2 regions of the Kerstersia sp. genome follow, and region 2 is predicted to be linked to the other one. Evidence: predicted binding sites of a transcription regulator. Region 2 holds the regulator's gene; the other holds the start of a gene.
The links. Region 2 encodes FNR, which switches genes on or off when oxygen is low (the NO sensors DNR and NnrR bind a similar motif). Its sites were predicted from a motif close to TTGATNNNNATCAA; they were not measured.
Positions count from the first base shown of each region.

Region 1: a site for FNR is predicted at 3,647-3,660, ahead of ACTJGZ_RS11195 (universal stress protein). Genes of this name have one in related genera too.

Region 1 is NZ_JBQEKA010000052.1:6,558-12,703, reverse strand. It holds gene pyrE (orotate phosphoribosyltransferase) at 1-643, opposite strand, end outside; gene ACTJGZ_RS11205 (exodeoxyribonuclease III) at 942-1,739, shown strand; gene gdhA (NADP-specific glutamate dehydrogenase) at 2,140-3,489, shown strand; gene ACTJGZ_RS11195 (universal stress protein) at 3,738-4,628, shown strand; gene ACTJGZ_RS11190 (AmpG family muropeptide MFS transporter) at 4,860-6,146, opposite strand, start outside; gene metW (methionine biosynthesis protein MetW) at 6,136-6,146, opposite strand, start outside.
Region 2 is NZ_JBQEKA010000056.1:13,062-19,207, reverse strand. It holds partial or broken gene pgeF (peptidoglycan editing factor PgeF) at 1-72, shown strand, start outside; gene ACTJGZ_RS11560 (PHA/PHB synthase family protein) at 234-1,793, shown strand; gene phbB (acetoacetyl-CoA reductase) at 1,994-2,731, shown strand; gene phaR (polyhydroxyalkanoate synthesis repressor PhaR) at 2,797-3,360, shown strand; gene fnr (fumarate/nitrate reduction transcriptional regulator Fnr) at 3,493-4,227, opposite strand; gene ACTJGZ_RS11540 (PhoH family protein) at 4,430-6,146, opposite strand, start outside.

The DNA.
Region 1 (6,146 bases), on a different contig from region 2:
CATCGGCACGATAAGCTTCCATTTCACCGCGTTCAGCCAATACCGACAGAATATCTTCCAAAGAAGCGATGCTGATGACCGGCAGGCCATAGCGCTGTTGCACTTCTTCCACGGCGGAGTACGGCGCCAGGGCATCGTCGCTGCCGGCGCGCTCCATGCGGTCCATGGCAATCAGTACCGCGCCCGGCTCGGCGCCGGCGTCCCGGATCATGGCAACGGACTCGCGCACAGAGGTTCCTGCCGTAATGACATCATCAATAATCACGACTTTGCCTGCCAGCGGCGCGCCAACCAGCACCCCGCCCTCCCCGTGGTCTTTGGCTTCCTTGCGGTTATAGGCAAACGGCACGTCCAGATCGCTGCCGCGGCCCGCCGCGCGGCTGGCCAGTGCCACCGACGTTGCCGTTGCCAGCGGAATCCCCTTATAGGCCGGGCCGAACAGCATGTCGTACTGCAAACCGGCGGTTTCCAGCGCTTGCGCATAGAAGTCGGCCAGACGACCCACACTGCGGCCGGTATTGAACAGACCCGCATTGAAGAAGTATGGGCTGACCCGTCCCGATTTCGTGACAAAGCTGCCAAAGCGCAGAACCCCCTCTTCCAGGGCGAAACGGACGAAATCAGTGCGGAATGTCGTGCTCATGATAGAAAAACCGGCGATAGGCGATGAAAACAGCAATTATCCCTTATTTACCCATCATGCTGGCGCTGCCTGCCCAAGATGCGCAGGATCTCCGGCCCTGGTTTTCCGCCAGCCCGCGGCACACCCAGGCAAGAACATCGGTTAAATTGCCTATCCAGACCTCATGCCCGCCCAGGCAAGCGCCCCGCCATGCAAACGGCAGCGGCGCCAGCCAGGCCTCAGGAAGCCGGCCATGCCTCTGCGGCAGAACCTGCCGCACTGCCGGTTTCCTCTCTTTATCGCTAAAAAGGATACCGGCTTGCTACGCATCACTTCGCTCAACCTGAACGGCATACGCTCCGCTTTCCGCAAAGGCCTGCCCGACTGGCTTGCCCAGCACAGCGCCGATATCGTCTGTCTGCAGGAAATCAAAGCGCAGGAAACCGATATTACCGACGAGCTGCGCAACCCCTCGGGTTATACCGGCCACTTCCATGCGGCCGAGAAAAAAGGATATAGCGGCGTTGGCCTGTATCTGGCGCGTCCCGCCGAACAGGTCGTGGCAGGCATGGAATGCCCCGAGTTCGATCGCGAAGGCCGCATCATCCGCGCCGATTGGCCGGGCTTCAGTGTCATCAGCGCCTATTTGCCTTCCGGCTCCAGCGGCGACGAGCGGCAACAGGCCAAGTACCGCTTCCTGGATCATTTCGATGCATGGCTGGATGCCCTCATGCACGAAAACCGTGCGGATGGCCGTGAGTTCATTATTTGCGGCGACTGGAATATCGCCCACCATGAGATCGACCTGAAGAACTGGAAGGGTAACCGCAAGAACTCCGGCTTCCTGCCCGAAGAACGCGAATGGATGACACAAGTCATTGATAAAAAAGGGTTCGTTGATGTCTATCGGCACTTGCATCCCGAGACAACAGACGAGTGCTATACCTGGTGGAGTAATAGGGGACAGGCTTGGGCGAAAAACGTAGGCTGGCGTATTGATTACCAGATTGCGACGCCCGGTATCGCCGCCAGCGCCCGTTCCGCATCCATTTACAAGGACGAACGCTTCTCCGACCATGCTCCTTTGACCATAGACTACGAGTTTTCATTGACCTGACAGGCATGATTCCTCCTGTTTGCCCGAGCTGGCCTGCGGTACAGCCCGGGGCTTGCGAAAAAGGCGGCAAATTTGCCGCCTTTTTTCATTTTCTGCGCCCGACTGCCCTGCCCTGATTCGACCCGCCCGCTGGAAAAACTCCTACAGGCTATCGCAAGCCTTTGTTTATGATGAACTATTCCGCTATATTCAAGAGGTCTTGCAACTGGCACCCGTCTTAAGCGCAAGACTGTCCCTATTTTTATTTCAAATACTTATTTCCATTCAATCTGTCCCCATTTAATTTTCTCGTAAGTCCTTCACGCAAAAGGAATTTTTGGTAATAGAATGCGTCTCTCGCACCGTTTTGCATCATTTGGCGCACCAGATTGTTGCGCCTACCCATGAGGGAGCCCGTATTTTGAAGACCTTGAAGAGCCTGGACGATTTTCTGGCACAAGTCGCCCGTCGCGATCCGCACCAGCCGGAATTCCTGCAAGCCGTGCAAGAAGTAACCTCCAGTCTCTGGCCCTTCCTGCAAGCCAACCCCCGCTACGCCGAGCAAGGCCTGCTGGAACGCCTGGTCGAACCCGAGCGCGCCATCCAGTTCCGCATTTCCTGGACCGATGACAAGGGCGCCGTGCATGTGAACCGCGGTTTCCGTATCCAGCACAGTTCGGCCATCGGCCCCTTCAAGGGCGGCATGCGCTTTCACCCCTCGGTGAACCTGTCCATCCTGAAGTTCCTGGCCTTCGAGCAAACCTTCAAAAACGCGCTGACAACGCTGCCCATGGGCGGCGCCAAGGGCGGTTCCGACTTCGACCCCAAGGGCCGCTCGGATGCGGAAATCATGCGTTTCTGCCAGGCTCTGGTCATTGAACTGTTCCGCCATATCGGCCCCGACACCGACGTGCCGGCTGGCGATATCGGCGTGGGCGCCCGCGAAGTCGGCTATATGGCCGGCATGATGAAAAAGCTGTCCAACCAGAATGGCGCCGTCTTCACCGGCAAGGGGCTGAGCTTCGGCGGCAGCCTGATCCGTCCGGAAGCCACCGGCTACGGCACGGTGTATTTTGCCCAGCATATGCTGCAATCCCAGGGCAAATCCTTCGACGGCCTGCGTGTCGCGGTCTCCGGTTCGGGCAACGTTGCCCAATATGCCGTGGAAAAAGCCATGCAACTGGGCGCCAAGGTGCTGACGGTCTCCGATTCCCAAGGCTTTGTTTTCGATGCGGAAGGCTTCACGCCGGAAAAACTGCAAGCCCTGATGCACATCAAAAATGCGGAGCGCCAGCCCTTGAAGGTCTATGCCGAACGCTTCGGCCTGCCCTTCCATGATGGCCAGCGCCCTTGGGGGGTTGCGGTCGATGTGGCGCTGCCATGCGCCACGCAAAATGAACTGGAAATCGAAGACGCCCGCACGCTCATCAAAAACGGCGTCAGCTGCGTGGCCGAAGGCGCCAACATGCCATCCACGCTGGAAGCGGCCCACGCCTTCATTGAGGCCGGTGTGCTGTATGCGCCGGGCAAGGCCAGCAACGCTGGCGGCGTTGCCGTCTCGGGCCTGGAAATGAGCCAGAACGCCATGCGCTTGTCCTGGACCCGCGATGAAGTCGATACGCGCCTGCAAGCCATCATGAATGACATCCACGCCAACTGCGTGCGTTATGGCACCAGCGACACCACCGGCAAGGTCAACTACCTGGATGGCGCCAATATCGCCGGCTTCGTCAAGGTTGCCGACGCCATGCTGCAGCAAGGCCTGTATTGAGCCGGATGAGCAAAATGCGCCAGACGGAGGCACTTCCGGCTGGCGCAAGCCTGGCGGCCCCGTTGCCGCCCCCGACGCCCGCAAGGGCGTTTTTTTATTGGCAATGCCGGTTTACTGGCAGCCTTCTGCCCGCTTCTGCGGCATTGTTTCCCAGGGCTTGATACACGTCAAAACGTCAACCGTGACGCCACGGCATGATATTGTCCAGACCATGTATTCCGCTTGGCCCTATGCCGGAGACAAATGCCATGCCCCATGCCGACGCTGCTTCACAGCGCACCATCCTTCTGACTACCGACCTTAGCGCGCGCTGTGACCGTGCGCTGGATCGCGCCGTTCAGCTTGCCCGCGCCCGCCAGGCGCGTCTGGTCGCCCTGCATGTCATCGAACCGTCACTGACCGCGCAGCTGATTACGCCATCCTGGCGCAAACTCGCGCCGGATCACCGCAGCCTTGCCGAACGCCGCCTGCTCGATGACCTGTCGGAAAGCGGTGTGGACATCGAAGTGCGCGTGGAGCAAGGCAAGGCGCTGGACGTCATTCTCCAGGTCGCCGAAGAAACCCAGGCCGAACTGGTCGTGGCCGGCGTGGCCCGTGACGAAACCCTGGGCCGCCTGCTGCTGGGCACCACAGTGGAAAAACTGGTGCGCCACATTCCGGTGCCGGTATTGGTCGTCAAAGAACGGCCGCGCTACCCGTACCGCAACGTGCTGATCGCCACCGATTTCTCGGAAGGCTCACGCCATGCCGTCGATGCCGTCGTCAGTCTGCTGCCCGGCACGCCATTCAAGCTCTATCACGCCCTGGAACTGCCATCCGCCACTGGCGTGCTGCAAACCCAGACCCTCATCAACGGCTTCCGCCAGGCCGCCAAACAGACGGGCGAAGAGTTCCTGGATGACACCGCCGGTCTGCAAGACGGGGCGCGGCCGGAAATCCTGATAGAAATCGGCGATGCCGTCTCGCTGCTATCCGAATATGCCTACAAAAACCATGTCGATCTGGTCGCGGTTGGCACCCATGGCCTGACCGGCATCCTGCGCACGGCCATCGGCAGCATCGCGGCCAGCTTGCTGGAAAACCTGTCCTGCGACGTGCTGGTCGTCCGCCAGCCGCACGAAGCCGACGAAGAAATCTAACCCGCCCCGGCGCAAAAACAGCCGCTGGTTTCCTGGAAACCAGCGGCTGTTTTTTTGTCTTGGACCTGCTCCCAGCCTATGGTGTGCGGCCTGACACCAATCTGATGAGGCAGCGGCGGCACCGCAGCCGTATAGCGGCAGCCTCATGTGTCACAGCCTGAAGAGCACCGCCAGCACTTGTACTCGCGGCGTGCGCCATTACTGCGCCATTACTGCCCCGTTACTGCCTCGTTACTGCGCCGCGCTGGCGTCCATGCGCTCGATTTCCCGCTTGCGGCGCCAGAGCAGCCAGAGGCCCGGTACGGCAATCACGACTGAGACCAGAAAGAAACCGGCCCAGCCTAGCCAGGCGACCAGCGGCGGCGTCAAGGGGCCGGCGATGTAGGTGCGGCCAATGGCGGCCAGTGCGGATAGCAGCGCGAACTGCGTCGCGGAGTAGCGCGCATCGCAAACCGCCAGCAGCAAGGCGACAAAAGCCGCCGTGCCCAGACCGCTGCAAATATTTTCGAATGCCACGATGGGCACCATCAGCGTCAGTTCGCCGGGGTACCAGGCGATGAAGGCATAGCCAAGGTTGGAAGCACCCTGCAGCGCGCCGAACAGCAACAGCGCCCGGTACAGGCGCAGCCGTTCCAGCAAGGCGCCGCCCACCACTGCGCCGACGACGGTCGCGGCGATGCCCAGCACGTTGTTGACCCAGCCCACCGTCTCGGCGTCAAACTGCCCATGCCGGATCAGGAAGGTGTTCGACAGCGCCGATGCAAAAGCATCACCCAGCTTGTAGATCACAATGAAGAGCACCATTTCCCAGGCGCCCGCGCGCCCGAAGAACTCGCGGAAAGGTTCCAGGATAGCGGCGCGCAAGGAGACTGGCGCCTGCACCTCGCGCGCGGGTTCCACCGCCAGCAAGGTCACGGCGGAAAACGCCGCCATCACCACGCCCATCAGGATATAGACGTTATTCCAGCCCAGCCATTTTTCGGCGGCAACGACTGCCAGCCCGCCCGAAACGACTTTCGCCAGCCGGTAGCCCAGCACCGACAAGGCCACGCCTGCGCCACGCTCATAAGGCTGCAGCAGATCGGCGCGATAGGCATCGAACGCTATATCCTGCGTCGCGGAGAAAAAGGCCACCATCACGGCCAGCAAGGCCAGCGTCCCCAGCGATTCACCCGGAGACAACAGCCCCATGCCAATCAGAGACAGCGCCAGCAGCCACTGCATTACGAACATCCAGCCCCGGCGGCGCCCCAGCCCCGGCGGCGCATAACGGTCCACCAGCGGCGACCACAGGAACTTCAGGGTGTAGGCCGCGCCCGCCAAAGTCAGCAAACCGATTTCCTGCAGTGACACGCCCGCGACGGTAAGCCATACCTGCAAGGTATTGCCGGTCAACTCCAGCGGCAGGCCGCTGGCCATGCCGAGCAGGAACAGGGGAGCGACACGGCGGCTGGTGAACAGGCTGGCGATACGAATGGGAATCTCCTGGCGCCGGCCGCTGCACGCCTCAGGCGCCGG
Region 2 (6,146 bases):
GCTCAGGCCTTTTTTTCCTATCGCCGTGACGGCATGACCGGCCGTCTTGCGACCTTGGCCTGGCTGCCCTGAGTTTGCCGGCAGAGATTTGCTGCGTTGCCGCATTGACAGCCCTGGCGGGCGCAGGCAACATCAGATAAGTAGCAAGTAGATAGGGAGTGGATGTGGGCGGAACGAAGGCAGTAGTGTCAGATTCAATACCGGTTTTCTGTCCGCCCGAGGCGTGGCAGCTTATGCAGCAGGAATTCACGGATGCCTACCGGCAACTGCTGCAGGCCTGGCAAACAGGGTCCTTGCCCGCCTTGCGGGATCGGCGTTTCAGCGCCGCCGCCTGGGCCGAAAGCCAGCAGCACCTGTTGCTGGCGCACCTTCATGTCCTGGCGGAGCAGACACTGGCGCGCATGGCGCGCTCTGTCGAGGTGTCGGCCGAGGCGCGGGAGCGGCTGGAGTTCAGCCTGATGCAATGGCTGGAAGCCAGCGCGCCATCGAACTTCCTGGCGCTCAACCCCGATGTCATCCGCCGCGCCAGCGAAAGCGCCGGGGCGAGTCTGAACCGCGGCGTGGAAAACCTGCTGGCCGATATGCGGCGCGGCCGCATGCTGCAAAGTGACGAAAGCGCCTTCGAGCTGGGGCGCAACCTGGGCGTCAGCCCGGGCGCGGTGGTTTACGAAAACGCGCTGTTTCAGCTGATCCAGTATGAACCGCTGACGCCCAAGGTCTATGCCAGGCCGCTGGTCATTGTGCCGCCTTGCATCAATAAGTTTTATATCCTGGATTTGCGCCCGGAAAATTCATTGGTCCGCCATGCGGTGCAGGCTGGCCATACCGTTTTCATGGTGTCCTGGCGCAACCCCCAGCCAGAGGATGCCGACGCCGACTTGCTGGCGCAGGCAAGTTGGGACGACTACGTCGAGGATGGCGTGTTGCGCGCGCTGGCCGTGGCAGCGGATATCAGCCGCCAGCCGCAGGTGAATGCGCTGGGTTTCTGTATCGGCGGCACCTTGCTGGGCGCCGCCCTGGCGGTAGCAGCCGCGCGCGGCCAGCAGCCGGTTGCCGCGATGACCTTGCTCACTACCATGCTGAATTTCCGGGATGTCGGCGTGCTGAAGGTGTTCGTCGATGAAGCGCATGCGGCGCTGCGCGATGCCTCATTGGGGCAGGGCGGGCTGCTGCGGGCGTCGGAACTGTCCACGACTTTTGCTTTTTTGCGGCCGCGCGAACTGGTGTGGTCGTATTTTGTCTCGAATTATTTGAAGGGCGATACGCCGCCGCCGTTTGATCTGCTCTATTGGAACGCGGACGGGACGAATCTGCCCGGCCCCTTCTTTACCTGGTATTTCCGCCAGGCGTATCTGGAAAACCGCTTGTGCGTGCCTGGCGCGCTGGAAGTGTGCGGCGAATCCCTGGACCTGGGCCTGATTGATGTGCCGGCGTATGTCTATGCGTCGCGTGATGACCATATCGTGCCCTGGCAGACGGCTTACGCCAGTCTGGAAGTGCTGCGCGGCCCGACCCGTTTTGTGCTGGGGTCTTCGGGGCATATTGCGGGCGTGGTCAATCCGCCAGCCAGCAGCCGGCGGCAGCATTGGACTCTTGAGAACGGCCAGCATGCCGACCCTGAGGCCTGGCTGCAGGCGGCCCAGCAGCAGCCGGGCAGCTGGTGGCCGGATTGGCTGGCCTGGCTGGCGCCTTATGGCGGCCGCGAGCGCAAGGCGCCGCAGAAATTCGGCAATGCCCGCTATCAGCCGCTGGAACCGGCGCCTGGCCGCTATGTCGCGGTGAAGGCGGAGTAAGCCGGGCTAAGGCGCCAGCACGCCGGATCACGCAGGATCTCGCAGGCAGAAATGACAACAGGACACCTGCGGCAATATCGCGGCCAGGCATGGAGCAGGGGCATGCAAGTACCGATATCGCCGCTGCCGGTTTTCCGGCAAGATGAACCGTCAGGGACGCTAGGTGTCACATAAAAGCAGGGAATAAGAGGAGAGACAATATGAGTCAGAAAGTTGCGTATGTCACTGGCGGAATGGGCGGCATAGGAACGGCGATTTGCCGCCGTCTGGCGCGTGACGGCTATGTCGTGGTCGCCGGTTGCGGCCCCGGCCGGGATTGGCGCCAGTGGCTTGATGAGCAGCAGGCCGACGGTTTTCAGTTCCATGCGTCGGTCGGCAATGTGGCCGATTGGGATTCGACGGTGGCCGCATTTGAAAAAGTCCGGGCCGAGCTCGGGCCAGTCAGCATCCTGGTGAATAATGCGGGCATTACCCGCGATGGCGTCTTTCGCAAACTGAGCCGCGAAGACTGGATGGCGGTCATCAATACCAACCTGAACAGCCTGTTCAACGTGACCAAGCAGGTCATTGAAGACATGGTGGGCAGCGGCTGGGGCCGCATCGTCAATATCAGTTCGGTCAATGGCCAGAAAGGCCAGTTTGGCCAAACCAACTATTCCACTGCTAAAGCCGGGCTGCATGGGTTTACCATGGCACTGGCTCAGGAAGTGGCCAGCAAGGGGGTGACGGTGAACACGGTTTCCCCCGGTTATATCGGTACTGAAATGGTGCGCGCCATCCGTTCCGACGTGCTGGAAAAAATCGTCGGGACCATTCCCGTGCGCCGCCTGGGAACACCGGAAGAAATTGCTTCCATGGTTTCCTGGATTGCCTCGCCCGATGCGGGTTTTGCCACCGGGGCGGATTTTTCCGTCAACGGCGGCCTGCATATGGGGTAAGGAAACCGCCGTCCGGCGCCCCTTGTTCCGGGCGCCGCTGCAAATGATGTTTTATCGGGATTGCCATGACTCAAGCCAAGCCAGCCGAGGCGGCGCAACGCCTCATCAAGAAATACCCCAATCGCCGTCTGTATGACACGCGAACCAGCACCTACATCACCCTGGCTGACGTCAAGCAATTGGTCATTGCTAGTGAGCTCTTTCAGGTGGTGGATGCCAAAACTGGCGAAGACCTGACGCGCAGCATTCTGCTCCAGATCATTCTGGAAGAGGAAAGCGGCGGGATGCCGATGTTTTCGGCGCCGGTGCTGTCGCAGATCATCCGCTTTTATGGCCATGCCATGCAGGGCATCATGGGTTCGTACCTGGAAAAGAACTTGCAGGCATTCATGGAGATCCAGGAGCGCATGGCCGAACAGTCGCAAGGGCTGTATGGCAAGCAATTCGGCCCGGAAGTCTGGGCCCAGTTCATGAATGTGCAGGCGCCCATGGTGCAGAGCATGATGAATAACTACATCGAACAGAGCAAGAATCTGTTCGTGCAGATGCAGGGCCAGATGCAGGATCAGGCGCGCAATCTGTTTTCGTCCTTTCCGTTCCCGCCAGGGGGCAAGGACGAGCAGCGCTAGGCTCGGCGGCCTGGTGCCATGCAAAAAAACAGGGCAGCGAAACGCTGCCCTGTTTTTTCTTGCCCTGGCGCTTGTCGCGGCGCCAGTGAATAGTGCCAGTGAATGAGGCCAGTGAAGCGGGCCGGAAAAAGCTCAGGCCGCGTCTTTTTCTTTTTCGATCAGCTTATGCAGCTTGTCTTTGTCGAGCAACTGCACCTGGCGCTGGTTGACGCGTATCAGCTCTTCGCGCGCGAAACGCGAAAACAGCCGGCTGACGGTTTCAAGCGTGAGGCCCAGATAATTGCCGATTTCCTCGCGGCTCATGCGCATGACGAATTCGGTCGAGGAATAGCCCAGCGCCGACAGGCGCGTGGACAGATTGAGCAGGAAGGCGGCCAGGCGCTGTTCGGCACGCATGGAGCCCAGCGCCATGAGCATCTGGTGCGAGCGGGTGATTTCGCGGCTCATCAGGCGCAGTACCTGTTGCTGCAGGCTGGGCAGGTGGCGCGCCAGATTGTCCAGGTCTTCCAGGCGGATAACACAGACTTCCGCATCTTCAAGCGCGACGGCGGTCGAAACATGATGGCCTTCCACCATGCCGTCCAGGCCGACAATTTCGCCAGGCAAATGAAAGCCCGTGATCTGGAATTGCCCCTGGGCATTTTCGATCTGGGTTTTGAGCGTGCCGATACGCACGCTGTATATGGCTGTCAGCGGCTCGTGCAGGGTGTAGAGCGGCTGGCCTTTTTCGATACGCAGACGTTCTTTGATCAGGCCATCTAGCTTGGCGACTTCATGGGTATTCATGCCGATCGGCAGGCAGACATGCCCCAGCATGCAACTGGAACAGTGCACGGCTTCAGATGGCAGGAGGACTCGTTTGGCCATGGATGGATGTGAATTCCGTGAGAAAGGCGGCAGCAGGCATACCGTCAAGCCCGGGCAGGGAGCCGAACAAATGTTTGATATTTGCCTGGAAACTGCCCGATGATTTCAAAGGATTGTAATTGACTTTGCTCAATAAGACGCAAAATGGCCGGCTGCCCCTGGTGACAGGAGCAGCCGGCCAGGGCCGCCGGGCACGCGTGAGTTAGAGCACGTCGCCTGCGTAATCCGCCAGGCGCGAGCGTTCGCCGCGTTGCAGGGTGATGTGCCCGGCATGCGGCCAGCCCTTGAAACGATCCACCACATAGGTCAGGCCGGAGCTGCCTTCGGTCAGGTATGGGGTGTCGATCTGGGCAATGTTGCCCAGGCACACCACCTTGGTGCCGGGGCCGGCGCGGGTAACCAGGGTTTTCATCTGCTTGGGCGTCAGGTTTTGCGCTTCGTCGATGATGAGGTACTTGTTGAGGAAGGTGCGGCCGCGCATGAAGTTCAGCGATTTGACCTTGATGTGGGAGCGGATCAGATCCAGCGTGGCGTTCTGATTCCAGTCGCCACCGTTGGTGCCGCTGGTCGAATGCAGCACTTCCAGGTTGTCGTCCAGCGCCCCCATCCAGGGCTGCATTTTTTCTTCTTCGGTGCCAGGCAGGAAGCCGATGTCATCGCCGACAGGCACGGTGATGCGCGTCATGATGATCTCGGTATAGCGCTTGGTTTCCAGCACCTGGGCCAGGCCCGCCGCCAGGGCTAGCAGCGTCTTGCCCGTCCCTGCCTGGCCCAGCAGCGATACGAAGTCGCAATCCGGGTCCATCAGCAGGTTCAGCGCGAAGTTCTGTTCGCGGTTGCGCGCGGTAATGCCCCAGACATTGTTCTTGCCATGGGAGTGGTCGCGCAGCGTCGCCAGCACGGCTGTCTTGCCGCTGACTTCCTTGACGCGGGCATGCAGCGGCAGGGCGCCATCCAGGAAGACGAACTGGTTGACGGTGAACTGGCTGCACAGCGGGCCATGAACGCGGTAATAGGTGGTGCCCGCCTGCTGCCAGGATTCGATGTCCTTGCCGTGCTTGTTCCAGAAGTTCTCGGGCAGTTGCAGCAGGCCCGTATAGAGCAGGTCGGAATCTTCCAGTACCTGGTCATTGAAATAGTCTTCCGCGTACAGCCCCAGCGCGCGCGCCTTCAGGCGCATATTGACATCCTTGGACACGAGCACGACAGGCTGTTCCGGGCGGCTGTCCTGCAGGGCCTTGAGGACGCCGAGGATCTGGTTGTCGGCCTTGGCCGCGGGCAGCGACGGGGGCAGGGCGCCTTCCATGGAGGTGGTCTGGATCAGCAGCATGCCGCTGGCATCCTTGTTGCCCAGCGCGCTAAGGGCCATGCCCTGAGTGATGTCGGGCGTCACATCCATCAGGCCGTCCAGTGAGCGGCTGACCTGGCGGGCGTTGCGGGCGACTTCCGACATGCCCTTTTTGTGGTGGTCCAGTTCCTCCAGCGTCATCATGGGCAGATAGACGTCATGTTCCTGGAAGCGGAACAGACTGCTGGGGTCGTGCAGCAGCACGTTGGTGTCCAGAACGAACAGTTTGCGCGGCTCGTCGGCAACGTGGCGGCCGCGGCGGCGCGAGCGGGGGGCGGCTGCTGCCGTCACAGCAGGCGCTGCAGGCGGGCTGACCTTGTCCTTGGCGGCTGTTGCGGCTGCAGGCTGCGCAGCCGGTTGCGGTGCGGGGGCAGCGCTTGTTCTGGCCCTTGCGTCGGTGCTGGCGCGGGTATTCGCCCCGGTGTCGGTGCTGGTGCCAGTGCTGGTTTTAGCGGCGGTTTTTTGGGGCGCCGCCTTGGTAGCGGTCTGAGGCGCTGCGGGGCGGGCCTCGCCGGAGGCCGTCTTGGGCGCGGCGGCCGGATGGCGGCTGGCAGCAGCTGCCGCGGCAGCC